Regions from separate parts of the Planomicrobium sp. MB-3u-38 genome, predicted to be linked through region 1. Evidence: riboswitches for the same ligand, from Rfam matches in the RefSeq annotation. Region 1 holds a riboswitch; each other region holds the start of a gene.
The links. Region 1 has a riboswitch for S-adenosylmethionine ahead of mtnK (S-methyl-5-thioribose kinase). Riboswitches for the same ligand answer to the same signal wherever they lie in the genome.
Positions count from the first base shown of each region.

Region 2: linked by a shared signal. The riboswitch ahead of metC (cystathionine beta-lyase) and the one ahead of mtnK (S-methyl-5-thioribose kinase) in region 1 are both predicted to bind S-adenosylmethionine.
Region 3: linked by a shared signal. The riboswitch ahead of CXF70_RS14865 (methionine ABC transporter ATP-binding protein) and the one ahead of mtnK (S-methyl-5-thioribose kinase) in region 1 are both predicted to bind S-adenosylmethionine.
Region 4: linked by a shared signal. The riboswitch ahead of metK (methionine adenosyltransferase) and the one ahead of mtnK (S-methyl-5-thioribose kinase) in region 1 are both predicted to bind S-adenosylmethionine.

Region 1 is NZ_PJBO01000001.1:92,564-101,680, reverse strand. Features, by position in the region: gene CXF70_RS00575 (ABC transporter permease) at 1-348, opposite strand, end outside; gene CXF70_RS00570 (sugar ABC transporter ATP-binding protein) at 272-1,807, opposite strand; gene CXF70_RS00565 (sugar ABC transporter substrate-binding protein) at 1,884-2,969, opposite strand; gene mtnA (S-methyl-5-thioribose-1-phosphate isomerase) at 3,300-4,343, opposite strand; gene mtnK (S-methyl-5-thioribose kinase) at 4,347-5,525, opposite strand; SAM riboswitch class I at 5,603-5,757, opposite strand; SAM riboswitch class I at 6,705-6,814, shown strand; gene mtnW (2,3-diketo-5-methylthiopentyl-1-phosphate enolase) at 6,892-8,106, shown strand; gene CXF70_RS00545 (2-hydroxy-3-keto-5-methylthiopentenyl-1-phosphate phosphatase) at 8,109-8,774, shown strand; gene CXF70_RS00540 (methylthioribulose 1-phosphate dehydratase) at 8,771-9,117, shown strand, end outside.
Region 2 is NZ_PJBO01000010.1:113,917-118,177, reverse strand. Features, by position in the region: partial or broken gene CXF70_RS18120 (geobacillin-26 family protein) at 1-139, shown strand, start outside; gene CXF70_RS05615 (5-methyltetrahydropteroyltriglutamate--homocysteine S-methyltransferase) at 460-1,587, opposite strand; gene metC (cystathionine beta-lyase) at 1,633-2,805, opposite strand; SAM riboswitch class I at 2,895-2,999, opposite strand; gene CXF70_RS05605 (AAA family ATPase) at 3,099-4,028, opposite strand.
Region 3 is NZ_PJBO01000071.1:123,724-132,840, forward strand. Features, by position in the region: gene CXF70_RS14840 (acyl-CoA dehydrogenase family protein) at 1-673, shown strand, start outside; gene CXF70_RS14845 (arsenate reductase family protein) at 771-1,124, shown strand; gene gcvH (glycine cleavage system protein GcvH) at 1,203-1,583, shown strand; gene CXF70_RS14855 (toprim domain-containing protein) at 1,763-2,101, shown strand; gene CXF70_RS14860 (thioredoxin family protein) at 2,108-2,419, shown strand; SAM riboswitch class I at 2,469-2,573, shown strand; gene CXF70_RS14865 (methionine ABC transporter ATP-binding protein) at 2,661-3,686, shown strand; gene CXF70_RS14870 (methionine ABC transporter permease) at 3,679-4,347, shown strand; gene CXF70_RS14875 (MetQ/NlpA family ABC transporter substrate-binding protein) at 4,407-5,252, shown strand; gene CXF70_RS14880 (dicarboxylate/amino acid:cation symporter) at 5,511-6,677, shown strand; gene CXF70_RS14885 (hypothetical protein) at 6,781-7,314, shown strand; gene CXF70_RS18600 (YuzK family famiily protein) at 7,512-7,670, shown strand; gene sufC (Fe-S cluster assembly ATPase SufC) at 8,016-8,798, shown strand; gene sufD (Fe-S cluster assembly protein SufD) at 8,817-9,117, shown strand, end outside.
Region 4 is NZ_PJBO01000075.1:15,439-24,555, reverse strand. Features, by position in the region: gene CXF70_RS15945 (MDR family MFS transporter) at 1-697, opposite strand, end outside; gene mnmL (tRNA modification radical SAM protein MnmL/YtqA) at 854-1,807, shown strand; gene mnmM (tRNA 5-(aminomethyl)-2-thiouridylate-methyltransferase MnmM) at 1,804-2,355, shown strand; gene CXF70_RS15930 (hypothetical protein) at 2,518-2,850, shown strand; gene CXF70_RS15925 (LLM class flavin-dependent oxidoreductase) at 2,922-3,950, opposite strand; gene CXF70_RS15920 (alpha/beta fold hydrolase) at 3,985-4,788, opposite strand; gene CXF70_RS15915 (gamma carbonic anhydrase) at 4,901-5,413, shown strand; gene metK (methionine adenosyltransferase) at 5,459-6,655, opposite strand; SAM riboswitch class I at 6,859-6,973, opposite strand; gene pckA (phosphoenolpyruvate carboxykinase (ATP)) at 7,209-8,798, shown strand; gene CXF70_RS15900 (alpha/beta hydrolase family protein) at 8,838-9,117, opposite strand, start outside.

The DNA of each region.
Region 1 (9,117 bases):
ACCGATCAGCAGCGGCAAAAGTAGCACGAGCCACAGCGGCATGTCATACCATACCATCAGCGATGCCGTCACGACGGTCGACAGGGACATCGTCGAACCGACGGACAAGTCAAAGCCATCGACGACGAGCGTAAATGTGACGCCGAGCGCCAGCAGCGTGACGATTGAAATCGACCGCAGGATGTCCGCGAAGTTGCCGTAGCTGAAGAACGCGTCGCTGAGGCTGCTGAAATACAGGATGATGACAATCAGCAGGATAATGGCGCCGTATTTAAACAGGAACTGAACTGCGTTCTCTTTCGCTGAGTTTTTCGTTTGGGGTAAGCTCTTCTTTTCCACCGCTTGCATAGAGTAATATCCTTTCCTGGGTCGCTTCTTGACGTGACAATTCCTTCACGATCTGACCATCGCACATTACCAGAATCCGATCGGAGATGCCGATCGCTTCATGGATTTCACTGGAGAAATAAAGGCAGGCTTTGCCGCTTCCGGCCAGTTCCCGGATCAATTTGAAGATGTCCACTTTTGCGCCGATGTCGACGCCTTTGGTCGGCTCATCGAATAAATAAAGCAGCGAATCGAGGCTCATCCATTTACCGATGGCCACTTTCTGCTGATTGCCTCCGCTCAGATGGACAAGCGGTGTTTCCGTATCGCCGGTTTTGATCTTTAATTTATCGATGATGTCTTCGGCAAATCTGTTTTCCGCTGCTTTATTCATGAACAGCTTGGTCGAGAATTTCCGGAGATTCGGGAACGAGGCATTGGCCCGCAGCGTTTCGTGGACAAACAGCCCTTCTTTCCGGCGTTCCTCGGGAATCAATGCCATCCCTGCCCGGATCGCATCTTCCGGATGCTTGATACGGACCTGTTTTCCCGCGACTTCCACAGAGCCGCTGACTGAACTCGACGCCCCGAACAGCGCTTTGGCCAGCTCTGTCTTGCCTGCCCCGACGAGTCCGACAATCCCGACGATTTCACCGGCTTTCACGGATAATGAAATATCCTTCAGCTTGCCGCTGTCCGATAACCCCCGAACTTCCAGCAGATTCTCGCCAGTCGCATGCGTCTGGTACTCCAGTTCATGACTGAGCGTTTCACCCAGCATCGCTTCGATAATTTGCTCGGAATCAGACTCTGCCGTAACGAAAGTGTTTACCCATTTCCCTTCGCGCATCACAGTGATGCGGTCGCTGATTTCGAATACTTCCGGCAGCCGATGGGAAATGAATACACAGCCGACGCCTTCGCTGCTCAATTTTCGGATGACTGAAAACAGTTTGTCCGATTCCGTCAATGACAAAGGCGCTGTCGGTTCATCGAAGATGATGAGCTTTGCCGAATGCACGAGCGCCCGGGCGATCAGCACCAGCTGTTTCTCCGCCAAAGTGAGCGTGCCTGCTTTTCGAGTTACGGCGATTTCCTCCGACTGCAATTGGACCAGCGCTTCTTTCGCCTGCTTGTTGATCTTCTGTTTCGACAACAGGAAATTGCCGCCTGCTGCAAAACTGTCCATCAGGATATTTTCCGCGACCGTCAGATCCGCAACAATGGCCGTATCGACTTCCTGGTAAACGCAATAAATGCCGTGTTCTTTGGCTTGTTTCGGTGAACGCAGGGAAATGACTTCCCCGTCCAGCCTGATTTCGCCGCTGTCCTGGCCGTATACTCCTGAAAGGATCTTGATCATCGTGCTTTTTCCCGCTCCGTTTACACCGAGCAAAGCGTGAACTTCACCTTTTTCGAGTTCCAGCTGGCCGTTTTCCAGCGCCGTTACATGGCCAAATCGTTTGCCGATTGCCTGCATGTCCAGTAATTGTGCCACTTCTGCACCCTCCTTTCGCCGAAAGGAGCCGCCCAATTCCGAGGACGGCTCCAATCCTTTATTCCCCTTCCAGTTCACGAAGATCGTCGGTATAGCCTTGCTCGCTCGCTCCCCATCCTTCGATGTGCTCGCTCAACGTTTCAGTTGTCACCGTTTCGTCCGGAAGCTCACCGGCATCAATGAAAACCGGCTCCAGCACCACTTTCTCCTCCGGCTGTTCACCGTTGATCAATTGGTACGCGTAACGCACCTGGATGCGTCCGATATCTGTCGGGTCGACCGCTGCCGAAGCCACCCACGGGCTGCCGTCTTTTTGGATCATCTGCAAATCTTCATCGCTCATGTCGATGCTGTAGACTTTGATGTCTGTGCGCCCTGCCTGCTCGATGGCACGGACAGCGCCTTTCGCGAATTCATCCCAAGCCGCCCAAACAGCTGTGATGTCGCCTTCGTTCGGGTATTGCTTCAGGATTGCTTCCATCTGCGCTTGTGTATCAAGCGCTGTATTTTGAGTGGCAGCACCGAATGCCGCAACTTCTTTGATGCCCGGGTTGTCTTTCAAGAATTGCTCATAAGCGATTTGGCGGCGTTCCATCGGGGCAAATCCTGCTGTCCAGATTTTTACGATATTCGCTTCGCCGTCGTGGTCTTCAGCCAGCTTCGTTAACGTCTGTTCTGCCATCAGCTGATCTCCCTGTTCAAGCGAAACCACGCCTTCCACATCAACTCCTGCGTCAAACGCTACAACCGGAATCCCTTTTTCCACCGCTTTTTCGACGCCTTGGTTCAACGCCTCTTTCGTTCCGTGGTCAATCAGGATTGCATCTGTTCCCTGGTTGATGGCGGCATCCAAATTGGATGCCATTTTCGCCAGGTCTCCTTCAGAGTTGAACACGGTCACTTTGCCGCCGAAGCTCTCAACCTGTTCTTCGACTCCGGCTATGTATTGCGCCGAAAACGTTCCGAGATTCTGCTGCAAAATCAATGCCACTTCCTTGCCCGCCAGCGGATGTTCAGAGGCTTCCGACTTTTTATCCGAATCCGTTTCCGCTTCCGTCACCGTCTCGCCTTTCGGCTGGCACGCCGCCAATAAAATACTGATGAACAATAAAGCCGCGATTATTAAAAATGATTGTTTTTTCATGAGTTTTCTCCTTCTTAACTTGCAATATTTTTGTTGTAATCACTATGAATACCGCTTCGGTGCTATGGACAAAGCTCCCGCAATAAGCCGAGAAGAACACTCGTCTTATTGCTCCGCTCAGTCCGGAAACGCACCGTCGCTGAGAGAAGTTTCTAACGATATGGAGCAAAACAGCGGAGACTCCCAGAGGAACAGAAACGGAGTTGGCTTTCCAACTCCGTTTCGAGCGAAGTGCTGAGATCCACTCGGGCGAAGTGGAACGAGCACGAGTTAGCTCAGCGCGAGCCCCCAGGAAAGCGAAGCTGTTTTGCGGAATATCGACTATATAACTTACTTAACTGTCAAAAACAGTTCCGGTATATTTCGTTCATAATTCGGATGGATGATGCCTTTTTCCGTGATGATTGCCGTAATGTACTGCGCCGGCGTCACATCAAATGCCGGGTTGTAGACTTTTGTGCCGTTCGGTGCAACTTGCTGTCCGGCAATATGCGTGATTTCCTTCGCCGATCGCTCTTCGATCGGGATGTTTTTGCCGTTTGGAATCTGCAAATCGAACGTTGATGCCGGTGCCGCCACATAGAAAGGGATTTTATAGGCCGCTGCCAGAATCGCCAGGTTGAAGGTACCGATTTTATTGGCTGTATCTCCGTTTGCCGCAATGCGGTCAGCGCCGACAATGATCGCTTCAACGCCTTTCGCCCCAATCGTGTGCGCCGCCATGCTATCAGTGATCAGCGTCACATCCACACCGGACTGCTGCAGCTCCCAAACCGTCAGGCGCGACCCTTGAAATACCGGTCGCGTTTCGCAGGCAAAGACTTCGAACTCACGCCCCAATTCCTTGCCGAGATGAAACGGCGCGAGCGCGGTGCCATATTTCGCTGTCGCAATGGAGCCCGCGTTGCAGATCGTCATGACTCTCGAACGGCCTTCCAATAGATCGAGCGCATAACCGCCGATCGTCCGGCACGCTTCCTCGTCTTCTTCATAAATACGTTTCGCTTCCGCTAAAATTTCCGCTTTTGCCGCTGCAACCGTTTTGGCTGATTGGATCGCTTGCTGCAGCCGGCCGATTGCCCACGCCAGATTGACTGCCGTCGGACGCGAAGACGCCAGGTAAACCGCGTCTTTTTTCACGAAATGATGGAATACTTCCAGCGTTTCCGTGTCATGCTTTTGGGCAGCCAGCGCCAAACCGTAAGCCGCTGTTATGCCGATCGCCGGTGCGCCGCGGACCTTCATTGTAATAATCGCATCGTAGACATCTTCGATTGTGTTCAGCGCGATATATTCCGTTTCATGCGGAAGTTTCTGTTGATCGAGAATAATCAATTGGTTGTTGATCCATTGGATTGATAATGGGATTGCCATGCTTTACAGCTCCTTCAAAAGCGCTGTCACATCCTGAATCGATGTGAGTTCGCTGCGTTTTAAGATTAAATTTTCCCCGATGCGGAGAGCCTGTTTTTTGGATTCGATACGCTGTTCTGCATCCTCAATACCGTCCAGGTCTTTGACATGCGCCAAGCCAATGGTGCGGCGGATCAATTCACAGCCGGCAAAACCGAGCGTGTCTTTGAAAATCTTGTCGAGAACGGATTCGCGGTAACCCGGAACGCTTTTGAAATCTTCAATGCCTTCATTTTCCCAAAGCTCCGTGAAGCGTGTTTCAAATACCTGCCACGCGTTTTCGATATGGCCGACGATTGAGCCGCGGCCATCGCCGTTCCGCGTGATGCCCTGTACAATCAGATTGGCAATAAACAAGCCGACGTCAAAGCCGATCGGTCCATAAAAAGCGAATTCCGGGTCGATGACCTTGGTTTCATCGTCATCAGCGAAAATGCTGCCGGTGTGGAGGTCGCCGTGAAGCAATGCCTCCGCTTCCGTCAAAAAGCTGCGCTTCAATTTCGCCGCTTCGAGTTTCAAACGGTCATTGTGCCAGATGCCTTCGACCGTCTGCCGAAGTTCCGGTTCGAAATCATTTGTCTCGTAATCGAAAAATGGATCCGTGAAAATCAAGTCTTCCGTGATTTTGCAAAGTTCCGGGTTGGAAAATTCAGCGGCCAGCCGCTTCTTCTCAAACGGATGCAACGCGAAGTCCGATGTATGGAATAAAGTCTGTGCCAGATATTCCCCGATATCGCTTGAAAGCTTAGGATACTCTTTTCCTTGGATCAAGCCTTCACGGGCGATCGTCAAATGGGACAGGTCTTCCATGATCGTATACGCCAATTCTTCATCGGTGCCATACACTTCCGGCACCAGGCCAACCGCATATTCACCGTGCTTACGCAACGCCGCAGCTTCGATCGCCGCACGCTTCAAGGTCAGCGGCCAGCTCTCGCCCACCACTTTGGCATAAGGCAACGCCTGCTTGATGATGACGCCTTTGCCGCTTGCCCGGTCACTTACCCGGTATACGTAATTCAAATTGCCATCGCCGATCTCCCGGCATTCCAGACCTGCTCCTGCCGGAAAAAGTCCCGCCGCCAAACCGATGGCCTCTGCTTCTGTCAATGCGTGGTATGTGGATACTGCTGTAGTTGTCATGTTTTTTCCTCCTGAATTACAATATAAAAACGCCTCTTTCCGTTAAGAAAGAGGCGCAGAATTAAGAGGTTCCATGCCTCTTATCTTCCAGAAAGTAAATTTCTGGTGGAATTAGCACCGTGCCTTGCGGGATGTTCATCCCGGCGCATAAAGCGCCCCTTCTCACGAAGGTATTACGGTCGGTTGCTGGGCGTCATAGGGCCAATTTCCCTCTGCCTGCTCTTGATAAGAGTACTAAGTTTTATATGCGGTTTTTGTTATGAGATGAATCCTACCACGGTTCAGAATAGACTGTCAACAAGAAGTTTTGAATTATTTTTCAATTTGCAAAATGGCTGCTCGCCACGTTTTGTATGCTCTTATGAAAGAACTGCTGTTTAGACAGGCTGCTTTTGCACCTCCCCCTTTACTTCAAATAAAAACTAAGTCCCTTTTAGCGGAAGTTTTCCGCTCGGCGGAAACTTCCTGGGTTTGTGGGTTTGAAATGAGCCTTCGCTGGCGGCGAAGGCTTTTCGATTCTTTTATGGTGGTTTTGGGTTGTTTTTGGTGTGTCTTGTTGAAGTGACAGCAGATTTCGGTCGTGATTTCACCTGTTTTTTGGTGAAAATGGCCGCCGGTTGAGGGACTCGGGGTTTTCTGAGGACAAATTCAGGTGAAATTCTCGATTTTGGATAGAATTTGCCTCGCCGGGCTACTGATTTTTCATTTCCAAGCAAGCTTAATTTCCAAATTAAGGATTTACTTTCCAGAATAGCTAAAATACTTTCCAATTCACTTTAAATACTTTCCAATTTGACCAAAATACTTTCCAAAACAGCCACTTTACTTTCCAAATTCATTTCTCAATCTTTATTTCCAAATTAAGGATTTACTGTCCGGATACACTGAAATACTGTCCGCATTCTCAAAATACTGTCCGCAAAACGAAAATACTGTCCGGATCAGCCTGTTTACTGTCCGGAGCCCTTTCGCCGCCCAAACCAAATCTAAAACCCCTGATTGCCTACAGTTTGCTGTGCAAACTGCTGGGTCCGTGAGCGGTAAGCCGCTCACTCCCCACTATGCAGTTTTACCATTGGCATCTCTCTCAAAAAACTTTCTCACAATTCCCTGTTGACAGAATTCTTCGCACGTGGAATAATCAGAATTACTTTATTGCAACAACCAACCGAATATCAATTCTTATTTAGAGCAGGTGGAGGGACAAGCCCTACGAAGCCCGGCAACCGGTCCAGCGATGGACACGGTGCTAATTCTTGCAGCCAGAACGTGTGGCTGAGAAATAAGAAGTCGTTAACGCCCTTAACCTCTTCTTATTTGAAGAGGTTTTTTATTTTTCATGAAAAGAACTTAAGGAGTGTCACATATGAGCAGACTGACAGCGAGCTATCAGGTATACGGCAAAGCGGGGTCTTTTGAGAAGAAGGCGGAAGGCATCGCGCTTGGGCTCACGATCGGGTCGTGGACCGACTTGCCGCTTCTCGAGCAGGAGCAATTGAAAAAACATAAAGGCCATGTGGTGTCGGTGGAGGAATTTCCACAAAGCCCTCACCCCCTCACGCCCGATGCAATTAAAGCACATATCAAAGTTTCCTATCCAAGCGCGAATTTCTCAGCGGACCTGCCGGCAATTCTGACCACCGTTTTCGGCAAACTGTCGCTCGACGGTGAAGTGAGATTATTGGATCTCGATTTTGAAGAAGGTCTGCTCCAAGAATTTCCGGGACCGCGTTTCGGCATCGACGGCATCCGTGGATTGCTCGATGTCCATGGCCGCCCGCTCGTTATGAGCATCTTCAAAGGCGTGATTGGCCGGGACATCGATTATCTAACGGCACAGCTCAGACAGCAGGCGCTTGGGGGCGTTGATCTAGTCAAAGACGACGAAATCCTGTTCGACAATCCGCTGACGCCTTTTGAACAGCGCATCACAGCTGCAAAACAAGTTCTGCACGAAGTCTATGCCGAAACCGGCCACCGCACGCTTTACGCGGTGAACCTGTCGGGCCGCACATCACAATTACGCGACAAGGCACGAAAAGCCCGTGAACTCGGTGCTGACGCATTGCTGTTCAATGTTCATGCCTACGGACTCGATGTGCTGCAGGAACTCGCAGAAGACGATGACATCGCTCTGCCGCTCATGGCACATCCGGCGTTCAGCGGTGCGTTCACTTCTTCTCCGTTCTACGGCGTCGCGGCACCGCTCGCGCTCGGCAAATTGACGCGCTACGCCGGCGCTGACTTCTCGCTGTTTCCCTCCCCTTACGGCAGTGTTGCCATGGAGAAGGAAGCGGCACTAGAACTCGGCGAACAGTTAACGAATGAAAGCCTGTTGAAACCAACGTTTCCGGTGCCATCCGCCGGCATCCATCCGGGACTTGTGCCGTTACTCATCAACGATTTCGGCATCGACAGCATCATTAACGCAGGCGGCGGCGTCCACGGACATCCCGACGGCGCGGCGGGCGGCGGCAAAGCATTCCGCCAGGCGGTCGATGCCGTCCTGCAACAGCAAAGCCTGGAAGACGCCAGTGAACAGCAGCCAGAATTAAAAACAGCTTTGGAATTATGGGGGTAATCATGAAACAGCCAATCATCTTTTGTGATTTTGATGGCACAATCACAACCAACGATAATTTAATCGCCATCATGAAGCATTTCAATCCGCCGGGCTGGGAACCGATCAAAGACGAGATTCTCGCTCAGACCATCTCCATACGTGAAGGTGTCAAAAAGATGTTTTCTTTATTGCCATCATCCAAAAAGGATGAAGTCATCGAATACGTGCTCGAGCAGGGGGAGATCCGGGAAGGCTTTGCGGATTTCGTCAACTATACGAGACAGCACAACATCCCGCTTTATATCGTCAGCGGCGGCATCGACTTTTTCGTCTACCCGCTGCTTGAACCGTTCGGACCGTTCGCAGGCATTTATTGCAATGAAGCGGATTTCTCGGGCGATACCATCCGGATCGATTTCCCGCACGGTTGCGACGACAAGTGCGCGAGCCAAGGCTGCGGCTGCTGCAAGCCGTCGATTATCCGGAAGCTTCTCGCGGACGGCGGCACGAGCATTGTCATCGGTGATTCGATCACCGATCTGCAGGCGGCAAAATATGCCGACCTTGTCATTGCCCGCGATTTCCTCATTGAAAAATGCGAGGAACTGAACATCCCTTACGAGCCTTTCGAGAATTTCGGAGACGTTACAGAAATCATCGATGCGAAATTGGGTGTGCGGTCATGACGACAGAACAGACATTGACGAAGCTGCAGGAAAAATGGAATGAACTGGCGGACGTTAAAGACGTTCTTGCCGGGCGCGACTGGTTCATGGGCACAAGCGGCAATCTCGCCATCAAAGTGAATGATGCGCCGCTCCAGTTCCTGGTTACAGCAAGCGGCAAGGATAAGTACAAACGGACCGATGAGGATTTCCTCCTCGTCGATGCGGCAGGCGAGCCGGTCGAAGCCACCCACCTCAAGCCTTCCGCCGAAACGTTGTTGCACAGCGCCATCTACAATAAAACCGGTGCCGGCTGCAGCCTACATGTCCATACCGTTGCCAATAACGTCCTGTCCGAACATTA
Region 2 (4,261 bases), on a different contig from region 1:
TCTCTCTGTTCCTACTGCAGGCGCTGGTACGCTAGCTGCAGGGTTAGCAGCGTTAGGTGCTTATGGATCGGCTTTAGATGCAATGGTCAAAATACATGGTCATGTAAATAAAGCGAGAGCTTATTATTTCTCTCTGTAAAGAGATAGGAGGGTAAATTTGATAATCTTTGAACTAATAACCGTGCTACTGACTATCATAATTATTTCATTTGGACTGTATTATTTAAAATTCAAAAAATCAAAGAATAGGAACAGTTTTGTTCTTGGTTATTTGTATTTAATGTTCGGTACAATTGGATTGATTGTAACTGGCATAATGCTGATTTAAATAGATAGCCATCTTGAAATTGAGTAATGGGAAAAATATCAAAACACTTTGAAACCTATATAAATAACCGAAAAAAATCATAACCACAAAAAAAAAGGCAAGCGCACCCAGCGCTTGCCTTCTTCATTATTTCACTCTCCAAATATCTCTTCAGAAACTTCCACAATATAACGCAACTTCTCCCATTGCTGTTCTTCTGTGAGTTTATTGCCATGATGGGTTGACGCGAAACCGCATTGCGGGCTGATACAGAGCTGCTGTAATGGCACATACTGTGCGGCTTCCGCGACACGTGCTTTAATGACTTCCTTATCTTCAAGCTCCCCGTTCTTCGAAGTGAAGACGCCCAACACAACGCGCGGGCCGCCAGCTGGAATGTGCTCGAGCGGCTGGAAGCTGCCTGAGCGGTCGTCGTCGTATTCGAGGAAGAAGCCGTCGACTTTTTCTTTAGCGAAAAGGGTAGGTGCGATCAGCGCGTAGCTTCCTTCAAATGCCCAGTCGGACTGGTAATTGCCGCGGCAGAGGTGAGTGGTTACCGCAAGATCTTCCGGCTTGCCTTCAAGCACGCCGTTTGCGACGCGCAGCGCGAGGTCGATCAAAAACTCTCGATTATACTTGCCGTCGTTGAACGGGATTCCCGGCGCTGACAGCCCGGCGATATAGACATCGTCAATCTGAATATAGCGTGCGCCTAAATCATAGAAGGTTTTGAAAGCGTCGCGGTAAGCCTGGATGACGTCTTTTGCATAGTCTTCAATATCCGGATAGATGTTTTCGTCGCGGATGCCCTGATTGAAAAACTGGTTCGGACTTGGAATCGTCAGTTTCGGAATGGCGCGGTCGCCGACAATCTCTTTAAATTCAATAAAGTCTTGGATGAAAGGATGGTTTCCATTGAATGAGACTTTGCCGATATTGCGTACGTCGTAAGCTTCGGTCTCTACATTTTTAAATTTATAGCCATGTTCCGGTGTATAGCCTTCAAAGCCGTTGATGCCAGCCATGAAATCGGTGTGCCAGAATGTGCGGCGGAATTCGCCGTCAGTGACGGCTTTCAAGCCGACTTCGATTTGCTTGTCGACGATGCGCTTGATTTCTGTCGTTTCGATTTCGCGTAATTGCTCTGCCGTGATAACACCTTCTTTAAAGTCTTTTCTTGCCTGATGGATGCTTTCCGGACGCAGCAGGCTGCCGACGTGATCTGCCTTGAAAGGTGCTTTTACCGCTGTTTTTGTTGTTTCTGTGATTGGATTTGTCATGGGGAATTCCTGCTTTCTGATTTTAGTTTTTATTTGGCGTATAGATTAGTTCGCAATGCTGAGCTTGCTTTTCACTCGGACTTTCTCCAGTGCCTGCTCCAGATCTTCGAGCAGGTCGTCGGTGTGCTCGAGGCCGACGGAGAAACGGAACAGGCCGTCGGTGATGCCGCGTTTCTCGCGTTCTTCCTTCGGCATCGCGGCGTGCGACATGGTCGCCGGATACGACAGAATCGTTTCGACAGCGCCGAGGCTGACGGCGAAAACCGGAATCCGCAAGGCGTCCTTGAAGATGCGCGCCGAATTTTTGTCCGGCAGCTTTAATGATAGGACTGCACCATAGCCGCTTGCCTGCCGCTGCTGGATCGGATTGACGGGATGGAAGGAGAAGCCCGGATAATAAACTTCTTCGACAACCGGATGGCGATGCAGGAACTCAGCGATTTTCTGTGCGGATTCACTCGACTGCTTGAGACGCGCGCCGAGCGTTTTGATTCCTTGAATCAATAAATAGGAATCCTGTGCGCCTAAGACCGAACCGAAGGAGTTTTGGATAAAGCCGAGGCGGTCACCGAGTGCCGTGTCTTTTGTAACGGCGAGTCCTGCAACGATATCGCTGTGGCCGGACAGGAATTTCGTCGCGCTGTGAAGCACAAGATCCGCGCCGAGATCAAGCGGGTTCTGGAACAGCGGCGTCATGAATGTGTTGTCGACAAACGTCAGGCAGCCGTTCGCTTTGGCGAGTTTGGCGGCGATTTCGATATCGGTTATGTTCATCACCGGATTGGACGGGGTCTCGATGTAGATCACTTTCGTGTTTGGCCTGAAAGCCCGCGCGACTTCATCGAGGTCCGTCATATTGACGAATGAATGATCGATTCCGAATTTACCCAGCACCTCCGTGATGAAGCGGTAGGTGCCGCCATACACATCTTCTGACACCAATACATGATCGCCGGATTCCAGCAGCATGAAAGCCGACGAGATAGCGGCCATGCCTGAGGCGAAAGCGAATCCCCGTGTGCCGTTCTCGAGTTTTGCGATTGTATCCTCCAGCGCCTGGCGCGTCGGATTGCCGGAGCGGCTGTAATCATAAGGGCCGAACTCATCGATGCTTTGCTGGTGGAACGTCGACGACAGGTAAATCGGGACATTGACGGCGCCGGTCTTCGAATCGACACCGGCGGAATGGATAAATTTCGTTTCTAAGCGGTCGGTCATTTTTAAGTCCTCCTTTGACAGAGCTCCTTTTCCAATAGAAAAGGGGCTTTCTTCAATAAAGAAGAAAGCCCCTCAAAAGAGATCTGTTCTTCTCATCTTCTAGGCTCGCGCCTATTGGAATTAGCACCTTTGCCATTGCGGGCAGGTTGCTGAGACATCACAGGGCCAAATCCCTCCGTCTCTCTTGATAAGAAATAGATTATTAAGTTAGTTGTCAGTTGATGTGTTTAACAATAAAACAAGTTGATAGAAAATGCAAGAATATTTGATAAATAAATTTTGGACCGCTCAACTCAAACGCTAATCCTCCACAACATTTCCAACCGCTCATAATTCTCCAAACCAACGCGCCGCTTCACTTTTCCCCGTTTTAATTCTTTTCCGATTTCAAATTCATCTATCAGCAATAAAACATCGTAAATGAATCGCAGAGGGAATTGAAGTGATAAGAGGATTTGATAAGCGAGGTAGGCACTGACATGTTCGTAGCCATAGAAATTATCCTGTTCAATCGGCAAGTTTTTCCGGACATAAGCTTTGCCTATGTTATGCAAAAGGATGGTCCACGACAGCAATTCCTGCTCCTCAAAGTCACTGACTTCTTTTGATATTTCTCGAATGATTCCATAGTTCTGCTGCAGCAAGGCACGCATTTCTGCAGTCTCTGCCATAGGTCTGGTTTCTTCAAAGCTTTTGAAAAACAGTTCGTGACCCTCAAATAAAAGGGCCTGCGTCTTAAGCTGTTCCGGATTTATTTCTTTATAGGGTGGCATTGATAGGAAGCGGATCCAGCCGAAATTTTCATCTTTTCTCGGCAACTGGAATGCGCGGATATAACGTTCGATTATATGGCCGGGCACGCGGTCGACAGTTTGCCGCTTACTATTGCGTTTTTTCAGTAAAGCATGGGGAGTGAGGAAGATGATCGCTTCTGTTTCGGCCTCGAATTTTTCGATCCGGTTCAATATGCTCCGTCTTCTTTTGGATGCTAGGTTTGTTGCATCGTAAATGACATTGGAGCCGTTTTCTAAATGGTGGAATGTCTGCTGATACATTTCTTCGAACGTATTTTGGTAATCGACGGATTCGCCGGGCAGGCGGCTACGGTTCGTGATTTCATCGGAAGAGAGATGGACCCAATCTTCGTTTCCTTCAAGCAGGCTGCGGGCGTAGGTGGTTTTGCCGCTTCCCGGAAGGCCGATCAGCATTGTGAATTTCGCCATAGTAACCCTTCTTTCGGCAGAAATGAAATATGTAAAAATTCATTTTATCTTCCATACCCTTTTCAAGTCTGCAAAACCAAAAGGGAATTTTCGCCTTCATCTAAAAAGGTTTTCCAACTCCTTCAGCGAATATTAAAAGGTAAAGGAACGGATGGGGTGGTCTTCAGCTACAGCGGCATGGTGGCTGGGGCGGATCATCAGTAATTTGAATTACAGAATCAAAGGTGTAGAAT
Region 3 (9,117 bases), on a different contig from region 1:
TATCGTTGATGAAGGCGTTCAATTGCACGGTGGATATGGCTTCATGCAAGAATATGAAATCGAGCGCATCTACCGTGACTCACGCATCAACCGTATTTTCGAAGGCACGAACGAAATCAACCGTTTGCTGGTTCCGGGTACATTGCTGCGTAAAGCAATGAAAGGCGAATTGCCATTATTGCAGCACGCTCAAAAACTTCAGGAAGAGTTGTTGATGATGATGCCGGAAGAAGTCGGCACTGAAGCTTTGGCTCAGGAAAAATACCTGGTAGGCAACGCGAAGAAAATCGCGATCCTTGCAGCTGGACTTGCTGCTCAAACTTACGGTACGAAATTGGAACAGGAGCAGGAAGTTCTTGTGAACATCGCTGATATCGTCAGCAATGTATTCGCGATGGAATCTGCAGTTCTGCGTACTGAAAAAGCGATCGCTGCTTCAGGTGAAGAAAAAGCGAAGCAAAAACTTCTTTATACGCAAATCTATTGCCAGGAAGCATTCGATAAGATCGAAAAGGATGCGAAGGAAACTTTGATCGCTGCAATTGAAGGCGACAACCAGCGCATGATGCTTTCAGCGTTACGCAAATTGACTCGTTCAACTCCATACAATGTCATCGCTAAAAAACGCGAAGCTGCTGTTAAGTTGATCGATGTTGAAAAATACGTAGTTTAAAAGATCTTATGAAGGGCCGCCAACTTTTGGCGGCTCTTTTTTATTCGCCGGTATAGCAGAGCTTTGCTAGAATGGTCATAAGAAGGAGGTTTTAAATATGGTGGATTTTTATTGGTACCCGAAATGCAGCACTTGCCAGAAAGCGAAAAAGTGGTTGACCGCGAACGGGGTGGACTTCAAGGAAATACATATTGTTGATAACCCGCCTACAAAGGATGAGTTGAAAAAGATGGTGGATGCCAGCGGAATCGATTTGAAGAAGTTTTTCAATACGAGCGGCCAGCAGTACCGTGAACTTCAATTGAAGGATAGGCTCCCTGAAATGTCCGAAGATGAAAAGCTGACGCTGCTTGCTTCAAACGGCATGCTGGTCAAGCGCCCGATTGCATGGGACGGTCAAATGGCGACGCTTGGGTTCAAGGAAGAGACTTATAAAAATACCTGGTCTTAAGCAATGTGCAATCTTGTAATTGGTCAGGTAATATGTCAAACTGAAATTGAAGCTACTACATATTTTGGAGGCGTTTGGATGAGCACACCACAAGAACTTCGTTATTCAAAAGAACATGAATGGGTAAAACTTGAAGATGGTAAAGCACGCATTGGCATCACTCATTTCGCACAGGCTGAACTTGGTGACATCGTATTCGTCGAATTGCCGCAAGTCGGCGACGAACTGAAGAAAAACGAACCATTCGGCAGCGTTGAGTCTGTTAAAACGGTATCGGAACTTTACGCTCCAGTCAGCGGTAAAGTGGTTGAAGTCAACTCTGAACTTGAAGACAGCCCGGAATTCGTTAACGAATCTCCATACGAGCAAGCATGGATGGTAGTCATCGAAGCTCCTTCTGAAGATGAAGTGAACGAATTGATGGATGCTGACCAATACAAAGAAATGACAAACGAGTAAGTTCCAGTAAGCGCCTGTTTTTCGGCGCTTTTTTTTATAAGTTTTTATTATTCATCAATCCTTCTCCGTCTCTGTAATAGCAACGCCAGGCAAATCAATTGATTCGCGTGAAACGGGTATATAATATAAATAGATATCAACATGCTCTCTATTCCAATTAATCAGCGGGGTGTTGGATAATGGACAAAGTGATCGTAGTTGAAGGGATATCGGATAAGAACAGGATTGCGCCGCTCATTGCGGAGAACGTGACCATTCTTTGCACAAATGGCACAGTAAGTGCTACAAGGCTTGAAGAACTGTTGCTGCCTTTTGAAGGACAGGATATCATCGTATTGGTCGATGCAGATAAATCAGGTGAAAAGCTGAGGAAATTGGTGAAACGTGAGTTTCCGGAAGCCCGGCATTTTTATATCGACCGGAGCTATAAGGAAGTGGCCACCACGCCTCTCCGTATACTGACGGATGTTCTGATTGCAGCAAATATCCGGGTCAATAACCTATTAGCCGAAGGATGAAGATATATGAAAGAATGGAACCATAAAGAATGGAGCAAAGCCAAAAACACCAATAAGCTGGCGGCTTATTACCTTTATACGCCTATGTGCGGGACTTGCCAGCTGGCTTCGAAAATGCTCGAAGTAGTTGTCGCTGCGATGCCGGATTTGTCTATCGGCAAGGCTAACTTGAATTATGTGCAGGAAATTGCTTCTTTATATGAAGTCGAAAGCGTGCCATGCCTGTTGATCACAGAAAACGGCAAGCTGAAAGAAAAGGTGTATGCCTTCCATTCCGTACCTTATATTTATGAAAAGTTAAAAATTGTTGACGTATAAAACAAGCCGTGATAAATTAATATCCTGAACAACAAACTTAATAACGTAACTCTTATAAAGAGTGGTGGAGGGAAGTGCCCTGTGAAGCCCGGCAACCGTCATGAAAATGAAATGGTGCCAAGTCACACAAAGCGAAAGCTTTGGAAGATGAGAGAACGGTTGACGTATATATTTTTGCGTGTGCCCTTCTGCTCATTTCTGAGCGGAAGGGTTTTTTATTTTGAAGTGGGAGAGTGTAGCAATGATTGAGTTAAAGCAATTGACGAAGACATTTGATGTCGGCAAGACTGCATTGACAGCTGTAGATGACGTTAATCTGACCATTGCCGATGGGGAAATTTTCGGGATCATCGGCTACAGCGGTGCAGGCAAGAGTACGTTGATCCGCATACTGAACGGTCTGGAAAAACCGACTTCAGGTACTGTCGACATCAACGGTCAGAAAATAACCGATATTAAAGGCGCCGAATTGCGTAAGGCACGCCAAAAAGTTAGTATGATATTTCAGCATTTCAATCTACTATGGTCCCGTACAGTGCAGGAAAATATTGAATTTCCGCTGGAGATCGCCGGGGTTCCAAAAGCTAAGAGAGTGGAAAAGGTAAAGGAACTCGTTGAATTGGTAGGCTTGGCAGGCCGTGAAAATGCTTATCCTTCACAATTGTCCGGTGGACAGAAGCAGCGCGTCGGTATTGCCCGCGCATTGGCAAACGATCCTGAAGTGCTGCTGTGCGATGAAGCCACTTCAGCTCTGGATCCGGAAACAACCGACGCTATTTTGGACTTATTGGTTGATATCAATAAACGGCTCGGCTTAACTATTGTGCTGATTACTCACGAAATGCATGTAATCCGGAAAATCTGCCATCGTGTGGCAGTGATGGAAGGCGGCAAAGTAGTGGAACTCGGTGACGTACTTGAGATTTTCCAGACGCCGAAGCAGGAAATCACCAAACGCTTCGTGGCTCAAGTCACAGAGTCGGAGGATTCGAGCGAAACCATCAAGCATTTGCGTGAATTGTATCCGACAGGCGAATTGGTGAAGTTGGTGTTTGTTGGCGAACAGGCAGAGCAGCCGATCTTGACACAGCTGATCCGGAAGTTCCCTGTGGAAGTCAATATTGTCCAAGGGAAAGTATCACATACACAGCGGGGAGCATATGGAACATTGATTTTACAGTTTAAAGGCACGGACGCTGATATCCGTCAGGCCCTCGACTTTCTCAATCAGGAAAATGTACAGGCGGAGGTGATGGCAAATGATTGAGTCATTATTTCCGAATGTCGACTGGGACAAGATGTGGGAAGCGACACTTGAAACAATCTATATGACAGCAATGTCGACATTATTTACGTTCATCATCGGACTTGTACTTGGCATCATTTTATTTCTGACAGCGCCAAAGCAATTATGGGCGAATAAAATCGTTAACTGGCTCACTGGGGTATTCGTGAACGTTTTCCGCTCCATACCATTCATCATCCTGATCATTTTGCTGATTCCTTTTACAAGCTTCCTGATCGGCACGATTCGTGGACCGAACGCTGCACTTCCGGCACTGATTATAGGTGCGGCGCCGTTTTATGCGCGTCTGGTACTCATCGCTTTCCAGGAAATCGATAAAGGCGTCATTGAAGCAGCTCGTTCAATGGGAGCAACAACAGGCACCATTATCCGTAAAGTCCTGTTGCCGGAATCAAAACCTGCTTTGATCTCAGGGATTACAGTCACTTCGATTGCTTTGGTCGGTTATACAGCTATGGCTGGCGTCATCGGTGCCGGCGGACTCGGAACGCTTGCATTCCTGGATGGTTTTCAGCGCAGCCGTCCTGATGTCGTATTGATGGCAACCATTCTAATTCTGATCATCGTATTTATCATCCAGTTTATAGGTGACGCATTAACCAAAAAAGCAGACAAACGTTGATAACGGAAATTTCGTTGACATAAGAAATACAACTACAGAGAAAAGGGAGACTACACACTATGAAAAAACTACTTACAGGAACTTTATTGGCAACATTAGCTTTAGCAGGATGCGGCAGCGACAGCAATGAAGCTGGCACTGACTCAAGCAACGGCGGATCTGGAGAAGGCGAAACAAGCACGATCAAAGTGGGTGCATCAAATGTGCCGCACGCGGAAATTTTGGAACAGGTCCAGCCGATTCTTGAAGAACAGGGAATCGAATTGGAGATCGAAACGTACCAGGATTATATCTTCCCGAATGAAGATCTGGATTCAGGCGAAATCGATGCAAACTATTTCCAGCATATCCCTTACTTTGAATCTCAAATGGAAGAGCACGGCTATGATTTTGCAAATGCCGGCGGTATCCATATTGAACCAATCGGCGTCTACTCCCAGGAATATGATTCACTTGAAGAGCTTCCGGAAGGCGCGACAATTTTAATGAGCAGTTCAGTGGCTGACCACGGGCGTATCCTTTCCATGTTGGAAGCACAAGGCTTGATCACGTTGGCTGATGACATCGATAAAACAAAAGCTGAAGTAAGCGATATTGTTGAAAACCCTAAAGATCTGCAATTTGAAACAGATTACGAAGCAGCATTATTGGTGCAAATGTATGAACAGGGCGAAGGTGATGCAGTGTTGATCAACTCCAACTATGCGATCGACGCAGGCATCAACCCGCAGGAAGATTCTATTGCACTTGAAGATTCAGATTCACCGTACGTAAATATCATTGCGGTCCGTTCAGGTGATGAAGACAATGAAGCAGTACAAGCATTGGTAGAGGCACTTAAATCAGAAGAAATCCAGGATTTCATTCTAGAAGAGTGGGGCGGATCTGTAGTCCCGGTTGATTAAGAGAAACGACAGTAAATTACATGCTCCATATCCAAACAGGTTAAAAGCATCCTCCGGGATGCTTTTTCTTGTTAATGTAGGATTTGGTAAAAAGTATACATAAAGTTAGGAAGTTCAAACCAGTAGCTATGATTATTTCGATATAGTAAATTAATCTAATATTCCGTGTATTTTCGAAAAGCTTATCTTATTTCATCAACTATGGTAATTTGATAACTATTAATAAAAAAACATTTGTACACATAGGGGGGACATGCAGTGAAGTTTAAATTCGGTTTATTGCCCAGAATTATTGTGGCCATTGTATTGGGAGTTTTAATTGGTTCCATCGCTACGGAAAACATCGTGAGGATTTTTGCTACATTCACATCCATCTTCGGTAATTTCCTGAACTTTGTTGTGCCGTTGATTATTCTGGGTTTTATCGCACCAGGGATCGCAAAATTGGGCAAAGGTTCCGGCAAGTTGCTTGGCATTTCAACGCTTGTCGCGTACAGCTCAACCGTAATTGCAGGAGTTTTTGCTTTTGTTGCGGCTATGTTCGTTTTGCCCGGATTCATGGAAGGGCGGGCACTTACAAGCCTTGATGATCCTGAACATGCGCTGGCTCAAACTTTTATCGATCTGGAAATGGCTCCATTATTTGGCGTAATGTCTGCTTTGATTTTGGCATTCCTGCTTGGTATCGGAATGGCATCGACAGGAAGCAAAACCATGATTGCCTTTTTTGATGAATTTCAGGCTATTATCGAGAAAACAATTTCTGTCATCATAATTCCGCTATTGCCCTTTTACATCTTCGGCATTTTCGCCAATATGGCATACGGCGGAGCGGTCATGGAAATCCTGTCGCTGTTCGGAATTGTTTTTGTCCTGATCATCATCCTGCATTGGTTGATGCTGTTGCTACAGTACAGTACTGCCGGCACTTTAAAGAAAAAGAATCCTTTTGTCTTGCTTAAGACAATGATGCCTGCCTACTTCACGGCACTGGGCACTCAGTCTTCTGCAGCCACGATTCCAGTGACATTGAGACAAACCCGAAAAACAGGAGCAGATGAGCGCATAGCTGATTTTTCGGTTCCGTTGTTTGCAACTATCCATTTGTCTGGGAGTACGATTACTCTGGTTTCCTGCGCGATCGGTGTAGTCCTCTTAACAGGACAGTCACCTGATTTCGGATCGTTCTTTCCATTCATCCTGATGTTGGGTGTTACGATGATCGCTGCTCCTGGGGTACCAGGTGGAGCTGTAATGGCGGCAATCGGTTTATTGCAAAGCATGCTGGGGTTCGATGAAACAATGGTCGCTTTAATGATCGCTCTCTATATGGCCCAAGACAGTTTCGGGACAGCCGCAAACGTCACGGGTGATGGAGCTTTGGCCAATATCGTAGATCGTTTCACAAGCGGACGAAAAGTTTAGAATTATTTTTTGATTCAGTACATTCCGGCTATTTCCTATTCTCTATACTCTTCTGTAAAGCTATGCTAATATATCAAAGTATTGAGAATAAGGAGGAAACACCATGAAAAAATTATTAGTAATTGGATTATCATCTTTGCTTTTTTTAGGTGCCTGCAGTTCTGAAGAATCCGGTGATACAAGTAAAGAGACGGATTCATCGAACAGCGAAACAGCTTCAACAGATAACGCAGAAGTGAAAAAAGAATTGATGAGATTTTATATGGCAGTCCCGAACACGATCAATGAAGTGGACGGCGATCTGAATACATTTGAACAGCAGCAGGCTGAAGAGATTCTGCCTGAGGGAGACGAATTGACAGCATTGAAAGAAGCGGCGGCAAGTTCTGCAGAAGAAGCTTCACAAGCTGTTGAAGGAATCGAAATTCCGGAAGCTTTGAGCGATAAAGAAGAAGATATCCAGTCAGCACTTGGCATGATTTCTGAATCCTACGATATGAAAGCAGCTGCGTTGGCTGAAGAAGAAACTTCTTTTGAAGCTGCCAATGAAAAATTTGCTGAAGCGGACGAAATTTTCAATTCCATTCTTGAAGAATATGAATTGATTCCTTCAAGCATTCAAAATGAAGTAAACTAATGAAAAACCTTGAGCCCGGCATGCAAATGTCGGGCTTTTTCTTATATTTTCCAAAAACTATGACGATAGGTCCATTTTCAGACAAATTACCCTTTATTACGTTTAGCGCTAAATCATTGGGGTATAATTGATATTGAAAGATAACCTGAAAGGAATGATTCATTATCGAGTCAAACGGTATCGAGCATACTGAGAAAATGGAACAGGCATTTAGAAATGCACATGGATTTGGAATCAATGAGTATCAGAACGATCCGGGAAAAATTATTGAAGTGGAACAACGGAGAGAACAGGATTATAATGACAGTCAAAGAATCGTTTCTCAGTTAGAGCGTCAAGTACACCGTGATATATAAAATAAGCAGTTGAAAACTGACAGGAAGCCGATGCGTTTAGCATCGGCTTTTTCTTATGCTTGGACCTATGCCATGCTTTACTGAATATACTGCCAGCATTGCAGCTGCCGCATAATATTTTACTTACTGAAAGCCATTCTCAATTATGTGGCTTTCATTGAAAATGAAATACACTATTTTTTTGGGTAAATAATCGCTTTTCACTTTAGAAATACTGATTTTTAAATTGTTTTCCCGCAGCCGCAGAACCTGGTTTAATGATTTGCCAGAGCAGTCGATATCGGTTAAGATTAGAATGATACTAATTAAGAATGGTTATCCGTTCAACATTAACTATATGGAGGTATTTACATGTCAACTTTGGTCATCAAGGATTTACACGTTGAAATCGAAGGTAAAGAGATTTTAAAAGGTGTAAACTTAACTATTAATACAAGCGAGATTCATGCAATCATGGGTCCGAACGGTACAGGTAAATCAACATTGGCTTCAGCTATCATGGGCCACCCGAAATATGAAGTGACTTCTGGTTCCATCACATTGGATGGCGAAGATGTTCTTGATATGGAAGTTGACGAACGCGCGCGCGCAGGACTTTTCCTGGCTATGCAATATCCGAGTGAAATTTCTGGCGTAACAAACGCTGACTTCATGCGTTCTGCCATGAACGCACGCCGCGAAGAAGGCGATGAAGTTTCATTGATGAAATTCATCCGCGAGCTGGACAGCAAAATGGAAGTTTTGGATATGGACCAGGATATGGCACAGCGCTACCTGAATGAAGGATTCTCAGGCGGGGAAAAGAAACGCAATGAAATTCTTCAAATGATGATGATCAAACCGACAATCGCTGTTTTGGATGAAATTGACTCCGGTTTGGATATCGATGCATTGAAAGTCGTTTCCGAAGGGATCAACCAAATGAAAGGCGAAGATTTCGGATGCCTGATCATCACTCACTACCAGCGTCTGTTGAATTACATCACGCCTGACCATGTCCACGTCATGATGCAAGGCCGCGTTGTTAAATCCGGCGGAGCAGAACTTGCGCATAAATTGGAAGCTGAAGGCTATGACTGGATCAAACAGGAACTTGGAATTGAAGACGAGACTGTAGGACAAGCATAATTGAAGGGAGAGACTGGCATGACGGTTGAAACAAATTTAAAAATGACCGAGCAAGAGCTGCGCTCCTTTTCAGAAATGAATGGTGAACCTTCATGGTTTACCGAGCTGCGCCTTCGCTCGTTTGCAGAAGCGGAAACATTGCCGCTACCAAAACCAGACAAGACAAAAATCCTGAACTGGAATTTTACAGACTATCCGGTTCATACAGTAAAAAGCTCAACATTCGGTTCAATTGAAGATCTGACTGAAGATATCAGAACCATTGTGGATCTTGAGCAAAAGAACCTTTACATCCAGCACAATAATACACCGGCGTTCT
Region 4 (9,117 bases), on a different contig from region 1:
CCTGCGTATAAGCGGAAATTGTCGATTGCCACTGTACGTAGCCGACCCAGCAAAGCAGATAACCGGCAGATACAATCAGCAGCGCATAGAATGGCGCACGGTTGCGGATTTTTTTGCCTTCATTGAAAACACTGGTATGCGATACGGCTGATATCGACATCGATTTGAAGCCGAATAATGCGATAAAGAAAAATAAGATGTACATTCCGAGATTCGCCATGAATATATAATCGAAACTTAAAGCAGCCAGCACACCAGCCATTGCCGGTCCGACCGCCACGCCAACGTTCTGCGCCAAATAAATCGCATTGAACGCTTTTCGTCCACCTTCAGGCCAGACTGTTCCGACCATGGCATACATGCTCGGAAACACGATTCCGCCGCTGAAGCCTATAATGGTATAAAACGCCACGAATGGCACAAAGTCATGCCAGATGGTCAATCCGGTCAAAGCGAAAATCGTGACAATGATTCCGCCCATAATTGATTTGTAGCCGCCGATGCGGTCAAACAGCATGCCACCGAGCAGGTTCCCGATAACAGCGGCACCCGCGTTCGCCATCAGCACAAGGCCGGCAAGTGATAAGGATTTCCCCAGATGATCATGCATATAGATAGTCGTCAACGGCCACAGGAATGAATTCCCTGTAACATTGACAAGCATTCCGATGATTAAAAGCCATACTTGTTTCGGCATCGTTCTGTCTCCTCTTAGCTCATTTCCAAGAGTCATTGTATTCCTTTTACCCACACTCTACAAGAAGATTTTTCCGGAACCGGAAATAACAGATTTTTCTGCCGTTGTGAGGCGAAAAGAGGCCATGCTACAATACAAAAAAGAGGAGTTGTTTTTATGGAAATGAACCTGCCTTTTTCTTCAGACGGCAAACGCTATTACACATGGAACCGCCACCTGCGGGACCATTTTGGCCATAAAGTGATGAAAATTGCGCTTGACGCGGGATTTGACTGCCCCAATAGGGACGGCACTGTCGCATTCGGCGGATGCACTTTCTGTTCAGTGGCAGGGTCCGGCGATTTTGCGGGCGACCGCGTCGATCCGATTCCGGTCCAATTCGAACAGATCAAAGCCAAAATGCATAAGAAATGGAAAGACGGCAAATACATCGCTTATTTTCAGGCATACACAAATACCCATGCCCCGCTTCCGGTCATCAAAGGAAAATTCGAAGCGGCGCTCGCACAGGAGAATGTCATCGGACTCAGCATCGCCACCCGCCCTGACTGCCTGCCGGATGACGTGGTCGATTATCTGGCCGAATTGAATGAACGGACTTATTTATGGATTGAACTTGGTCTGCAGACAGTCCATGATAAAACCGCCCGCTTAATAAACCGGGCACACGATTTTTCCTTATATATAGAAGGAGTCGAAAAATTGCGCAGACGCGGCATCCGTGTCTGCACCCATATCATCAATGGTTTGCCTCTCGAAGACCGTGACATGATGATGGAGACTGCCCGTGAAGTGGCTAAGTTGGATGTCCAGGGAATTAAGATCCACCTGCTGCATCTATTAAAAGGTACGCCAATGGTCAAACAGTACGAGAAAGGCATGGTCGAATTCCTGGAAAAAGATGAATACATCAAACTCGTAGCCGATCAGCTTGAAGTGATTCCACCCGAAATGATTGTCCAGCGTATAACAGGTGACGGTCCTATCGAATTGATGATCGGCCCGATGTGGAGCGTCAATAAATGGGATGTCCTGAATGGCATTGACGCTGAGCTTGAAAAGCGTGGGAGCTGGCAAGGGAAACACTACAAAGGGATGGTGGAAGCATGACATTGATGCGCGTACTGCCATTCACGAAATCTTTATTGGAACAGGCTGTTGCTGAAGGCGACAAAGTGATTGACGCGACTGCCGGAAACGGACATGACACATTGTTTTTGGCGCAATTGGCCGGAGATGCCGGAAAAGTTTACGCTTTCGATATTCAGGAAGACGCGATTGAAGCAACGAAAGCGCGAGTCAAAGACCACCGGAATGTGGAAACGGTTCTCGACAGCCACGCCAATATCGATCAGTATGTCTCAGAAGAAATTGCTGCCGCGGTTTTCAATCTTGGCTATTTGCCGAAAGGCGATCACAGCATCATCACAAAAGCGGAAACAACGCTTTTGGCTATCTCGCACTGCCTGGATCTTTTGAAAAAGAAAGGCCTTGTTGCCATCGTCATCTATTCGGGACATGAAGGCGGCAGTGAAGAACGCGATGCCGTCATGGACTTTGCATCACAATTGCCACAAACTAAATTCGATGTGATGAAATATCAGTTTATCAACCAGCAGCATTCCCCGCCGTTCCTGGTAGCGATAGAAAAGAAATGACAAAGAGCGATTGTGTCTTCTACACAATCGCTCTTTTCCTGCGCTCAAATTAAAAACAGAAAATTCCAGAAATAAATGAAACTTCCTTCTGATGAAACCGTATATTTTATTAGTTCACAATAAAACGTACGCCAAACTACTTTTCGAAAGGAGGAAAATACAATGAAGAATATAAGTATAATTTTATTGACTGCAGTAATTATCGGAGCCTTGAACTGGGTTGCTTCGCTGCTGCTGGATATGTCCTTTCTCGATATTTCAATTCCCGTCGGCGGTATTGCCCTTATCCTCATCTACTTTGTCACCAATAAAGGCGGCATGGCTTCAAGGCAGATGGACATGTCGATCCAAGGGCAGACCGGTATCCGGATGGAACACAAAACCCCCGTTTCTGAGCGCTCTTATGTCCTGATCGGTTCCATCATGTATGTCGCCGTTATGCTGGTAGTTTCATTTTTTGCTTACCGGGAATACTTTCTGGGAATTGGCTTCTAGGTTTCAGCGCACAGCCATAAACCGATGCATAAAAAATACCGCCCGATGCACAAGCATCCCAGCGGTATTTTTTATTGTTCTATTTTGCTGCGTGAATTTCTTTTCTTCATTTCATCAGCCACCAGCTCAAACGTCTTCAGTTTATCATTGAAATCATAAGCCATGGAAACCAGCATCACTTCATCTGCCTGATATTCCTCCACAAGCTCTTCCAATCGATCTCCTACCATTCGAGGCGTGCCGACGATCATGCGGCGCCGATTCTCTTCAACAAGCAGCTTCTCAAACTTGGTATATTCATAAGCAAGCGCCCTTTCGGGTGGCGGCGTTCCTTTTGACGGCATACCTTGCGCCCCCATTGAAAGCGCGAGGTCCAAAGATGATGCGACACTTTCGGCTTCCTCTTCAGTTTCCTGGCAAATGACGAAAATCGCAAATCCGACATATGGACGGCTATCTGCGCCGGATCTGAAACGTTCTCTGTAAGTATGTGTGAAATCCTGGCCGCCTTCACCGTTGATAAAATGAGCGAACATATACGGCAACCCTTTTTCTGCCGCCAATAAAGCCGACGTCATGCTCGAACCAAGAATCCATATCGGTGGCGCTGATTCAGTCAGCGGTGTCGCTTTCATACCGTGGTACATATGGTCTTCCGGTATTGCATCGTTCAGATACATGGACAATTCGTCTATCTGGTCCGGAAAACGGTCGACATTCCGGGATCTTCCTTCATTCAACGCCAATGAAGCTCTGGGCATTCCACCCGGTGCCCGGCCGACGCCTGCATCGATACGGCCCGGGTATAGCGCTTCCAGCAATTTAAAATTCTCCGCAATCTTGAAAGAAGAATAATGCGGAAGCATCACGCCTCCGGACCCCAGCCGGATTTTTTCCGTCACTGCCCCCAAATGGGATATCAGGATTTCAGGAGATGAACCTGCCAATGTCGCTGCATCGTGATGCTCTGATACCCAGAACCGGGTGTAGCCCCATTTTTCTGCAGCTTGCGCCAATTGGGCTGTCTGCTTTAAGGCTTCACCGGGGTTGCTTCCTTCCGACACAGGAGACTGATCGAGAATACTATAACGCAAAACCACATTCATCCACTCCCTTCAGATCTGATTATCATCCTTATTTAACTAAATAGCCGATCGAGCGCAACACATTTTTTATGAATAGATGAGAGGTGATGAATATATCTTCGCGTTCAGGCTCCTGAAAAAGATCATGGTAGGCGCCCTTCCATTCCTTGTAACTGAATTCTTTCAGGTTTTGCTGCTTCAACCAGTTTTTTGAAAATTCTTTATCAGCAATAAAATCTTTTTCGGCTGTCTGCACGAATGTCGGGATATCAGGGTAAGTCTGTTTCCCGTTAACAGCTTGTTTCATATACGCCTGCAACTCGCGGTACCAGCCGATCGATATCAGCGGTTTATATAATTCATCGTCCTTTTCAAGTTCGATCACTTCAGGATTCCGGGTAAGATCTTCAATTGTAATTTCGTGTTTTATTTTAATCTGTGAAGTAAGTTTCGGTACCCCGGATAAAGCGCTGGATAATTTGGATGGTGTTCTCAGCAAATGGAGCCATGGCGATGTAAATACAGCACCGGCAACTTCATGGGAATGTTTGCTTAAATAATTGATGGCCAACGCAGCTCCCAAACCATGTGCCACAATGAACACCGGCATCTCAAGCTCAATTGCAACATCCAGCATTTCACTGACCGCCTTTTCATAGGCTTCGAATGATTCAGTGTGTGCTTTTTGAATCGTCCCGTTTTTTCCGTGGCCGGGCAAATCACCCATCACCACTTCAAACCCTGAACTTCTCCATTCCTTGATCTGCCAGGCGTAGCGCAGATGATGTTCATATGCACTGTGAATGATTACAATCACTGCCTTCGACTGGCCTTCAGCCTGCCATTTCCACATTTGCCAACGCCCCCTTTAATCTATCTTCTAGTAATATCAGATCTTAAAGTTGACCTTTGAAAAGGTTTTGCTACCATTAAAGATATCTTATCTTGATTAAAGGAGTTTTACCATGATTTACCCATACAAAGACAAACACCCGCAAATAGACCCATCAGCTTTTATTGCTGATTACGCTACCATCACCGGCGATGTAAAAATCGGCGCGGAATCATCCGTCTGGTTCAATACTGTCGTCCGCGGAGATGTAGCTCCAACCGTTATCGGCAATAAAACGAATATCCAAGATCTCTGCATGCTGCACCAGAGCCCCAATAACCCATTGATTCTCGAAGACAATGTCACAGTGGGACATCAGGTGACGCTCCATAGCTGCACCGTCCGCAAAAATGCATTGATCGGCATGGGATCTGTTATCCTCGACGGCGCTGAAATTGGCGAAGGTGCATTTATCGGAGCCGGAAGCCTCGTACCGCAAGGAAAAGTCATTCCGCCAGGCAAACTGGCATTTGGGCGCCCCGCTAAAGTCATCCGGGATCTCAACGAAGAAGACATCGCCGACATGGAACGCATTGTTCGTGAATACGCCGAGAAAGCCGTTTATTATAAATCGCTTCAGAAATAATAAAACCCGCACGAGCCATGAGGCTTGTGCGGGTTTTTGATTTCATTAAATTCCTGATTGTTCTTTCAAGGCATCTGCTTTGTCAGTGCGCTCCCAAGGAAGATCCACATCTGTGCGGCCGAAATGGCCGTAAGCTGCAGTCTGCTTGTAGATCGGACGGCGAAGATCAAGCATCTTGATCAAGCCAGCCGGACGCAAGTCGAAATTATTGCGGACAAGATCGATGAATTGGTCTTCACTGATTTTGCCTGTGCCGAATGTATCAACTGAAATCGAAACCGGATGTGCAACACCGATTGCATAAGCAAGCTGCACTTCACATTTATCAGCCAATCCTGAAGCGACAATGTTTTTCGCTACATAGCGCGCTGCATATGCACCGGAACGGTCAACTTTCGTCGCGTCCTTACCGGAGAATGCACCGCCGCCGTGGCGTGCATAACCACCGTAAGTATCAACGATGATTTTACGGCCAGTAAGACCCGCGTCTCCTTGAGGTCCACCGATTACAAAACGGCCAGTCGGGTTGATGAAATATTTTGTTTCATCATCCAGCAAATTAGCCGGAACGACTTCATCAATGACATATTCTTTAATATTGCGCTGGATTTGCTCAAGCGTTACTTCAGGATGATGCTGTGTTGAGATAACAATAGTATCCACGCGAAGCGGCTTATCGTTTTCATCATATTCAACCGTAACTTGTGTCTTGCCGTCAGGACGCAGATATGGAAGAATTTCTTCCTTGCGGACTTCTGCTAAACGGCGAGCCAATTTATGTGCCAATGAAATCGGCAATGGCATCAATTCCTCGGTTTCATTGTTCGCGTAACCGAACATCAAACCTTGGTCTCCTGCTCCGATATCATCCAATTCTTTATCCGTCATTTGGCCTTCACGGGATTCAAGAGCCACGTTCACTCCTGCAGCGATATCCGGCGATTGCTCATCAATTGCAGTCAATACCGCACTTGTTTCAGAGTCAAAGCCGTATTTCGCGCGTGTATAACCAATATCTTTAACAGTCTGGCGCACCACTTTCGGGATGTCCACGTATGTGTTTGTTGTAATTTCCCCTGCTACAAGAACAAGTCCTGTAGTAACGGTAGTTTCGCACGCTACTCGTGCATTAGGGTCTTCTGCGAGGATCGCGTCCAGGATGGCATCTGAGATTTGGTCACAGATCTTATCCGGATGTCCTTCTGTTACTGATTCTGATGTGAATAATCGACGGTTTGTCAAAAAATGTTCCTCCTTATATCCTGCGAGATTGCTCTCGAAATTGATACGGTACTCGTTTTCCCATGTCAAGTCCGTTCCAAACATTCTGGATTGAACTTCAAGCCGTTGTGGCCTTTGTACACGAGGATTAAGGGCGATTCATAAAAAAATCCCTTCACTCATCATTCAATGAGGAAAGGAGAAATCATCATAAGCACCTTTCACTCTTATCATCCAAGGCCTGTGAGCCTTGCTTCAGGTTGGGCACCAGCGCTGCATCTATGCAGCAGGTTGCCGGGTTTCATAGGGCCTGCCCCCTCCACCAGCTCGGAATAAGAGTATCCGTTCAATTTTTCATCATACGGAATTGGTTAAATGATGTCAACGTTTTTTATATTTTATTCGCATTAGATGCATGAAAACATCCCATTTCGGGTATTAATTATGCACAAATGATTAATTTTCAATTCCTACGGGTTATTAGTATAGACTAATCGAGTTAATGTGTTATACTATTGTTCGAATATAACTCTTCCCCAATGCCTTGGGAATAACCGAAAAGGAAGGTACATATATGAACTCAGTTAACTTAGCAAGCGATTTGAAAGATCTTTTAAACGGCCCCAACGTCAATGTCCAATGGTCGGTTCCACAATTGGTGGAGGCAGCCACTTCACGTGGAGAAGCAATTTTGACGCGCGAAGGCGCAGTCAAAGCCGAAACGGGTAAATACACTGGCCGCTCGCCTAAAGATAAGTATATGGTAGAAGAAGATATTTCGAAAGATAAAATTGACTGGGGTACAGTAAACCGTCCGATTTCTTCTGAGGTTTTTGAGAACCTATATGCAAAAGTGCTGAAGCACCTGAAAGAAAGAGAAGAACTTTTCGTCTTTAAAGGATTCGCAGGGGCAGACCCGGAATCACGCCTTCATATCCAGACGATCAACGAATATGCGTGGCATAATCTATTTGCCCACCAATTATTCATCCGTCCGACAGAAGATGAAATGAAAATCCATGACGCAGAGTTCACTGTCGTTTATGCACCGACTTTCAAAGCTGATCCGGCTGTCGATGGCACTGATTCCGAAACATTCATCATCGTTTCCATGGAAAAGAAAGTAATTTTGATCGGCGGAACTGAATATGCCGGCGAAATGAAAAAATCCATTTTCTCAATCATGAACTATATTCTTCCTGAAAAAGGCATTTTGCCGATGCACTGCTCCGCTAACGTTGGACAGGAAGGCGACGTTGCTTTGTTCTTCGGCTTGTCCGGAACAGGGAAAACGACGCTTTCGGCTGACCAGGACCGCAAATTGATCGGTGATGACGAGCACGGCTGGTCTGATAACGGCGTTTTCAATATCGAAGGCGGCTGCTACGCTAAAACGATCAACCTTTCACGTGAAAATGAACCACAGATTTTCGATGCAATCCGTTTCGGATCTGTCCTTGAAAATGTTGTCGTTGATCCGGAAACACGCATTCCCGATTACGATGATGGTTCATTGACTGAAAACACGCGTGCAGCTTATCCGATTGATGCGATCGATAACAGCATCCACCCTTCAATGGCTGGACATCCGAAAACGATCGTCTTCCTGACTGCTGATGCATTCGGCGTATTGCCTCCTATCAGCAAACTGACGAAAGAACAGGCGATGTATCATTTCCTTAGCGGATATACATCAAAACTGGCAGGCACAGAACGCGGCATCACTTCTCCGGAAGCGACGTTCTCGACTTGCTTCGGTTCACCTTTCCTGCCATTGCATGCAACTGTCTACGCAGAAATGCTCGGCAATAAAATCGATGAACATGAAGTGGAAGTTTTCCTTGTAAACACGGGCTGGACTGGCGGAGCATACGGCGTCGGCAACCGCATGAAACTTTCTTATACACGTACTATGGTCCGCGCAGCGATCAAAGGCGAATTGAACGACGTTCAGACTGAACAGGAAGCAGTCTTCGGACTCAGCATTCCACAGGCAATCCCTGGCGTGCCAACTGAGGTTCTTAACCCTCGCGATGCTTGGTCTGACAAAGAAGCTTACGATGCGAAAGCACAGGAGCTTGCTCAGAAATTCCAGGATAACTTCAAGAAATTCGGTTCCGTATCAGCTGACATCAGCGCTCAAGGCGGACCATTGAATAATTGATAAGCAAAAGCACATCCGGCAGCCTGCCGGATGTGCTTTTTAATTTGCAGATTCCTGTTCTTTCTCCTTCATCCAATGCGCTAACGCCGCAACTGTCTTCCGGTTTGCAGCTGGTGGAAAGAAATGCGTGTATTCCGGGAAATACCAGGTTTCATGGGGATGATCATTCAGCTTTAAGGCTTCTTCCAAAAGATAAGCCTGCGCCGGCAAGACATTTTCATCTTGCAGTCCGTGAATGATCAGCATCGGTGCTGTCGCTTCTTCAAGCCGCATCAGCGGATTCCGTTCTTCATAGGCCGTCAATGCGGTATTCGGCGTC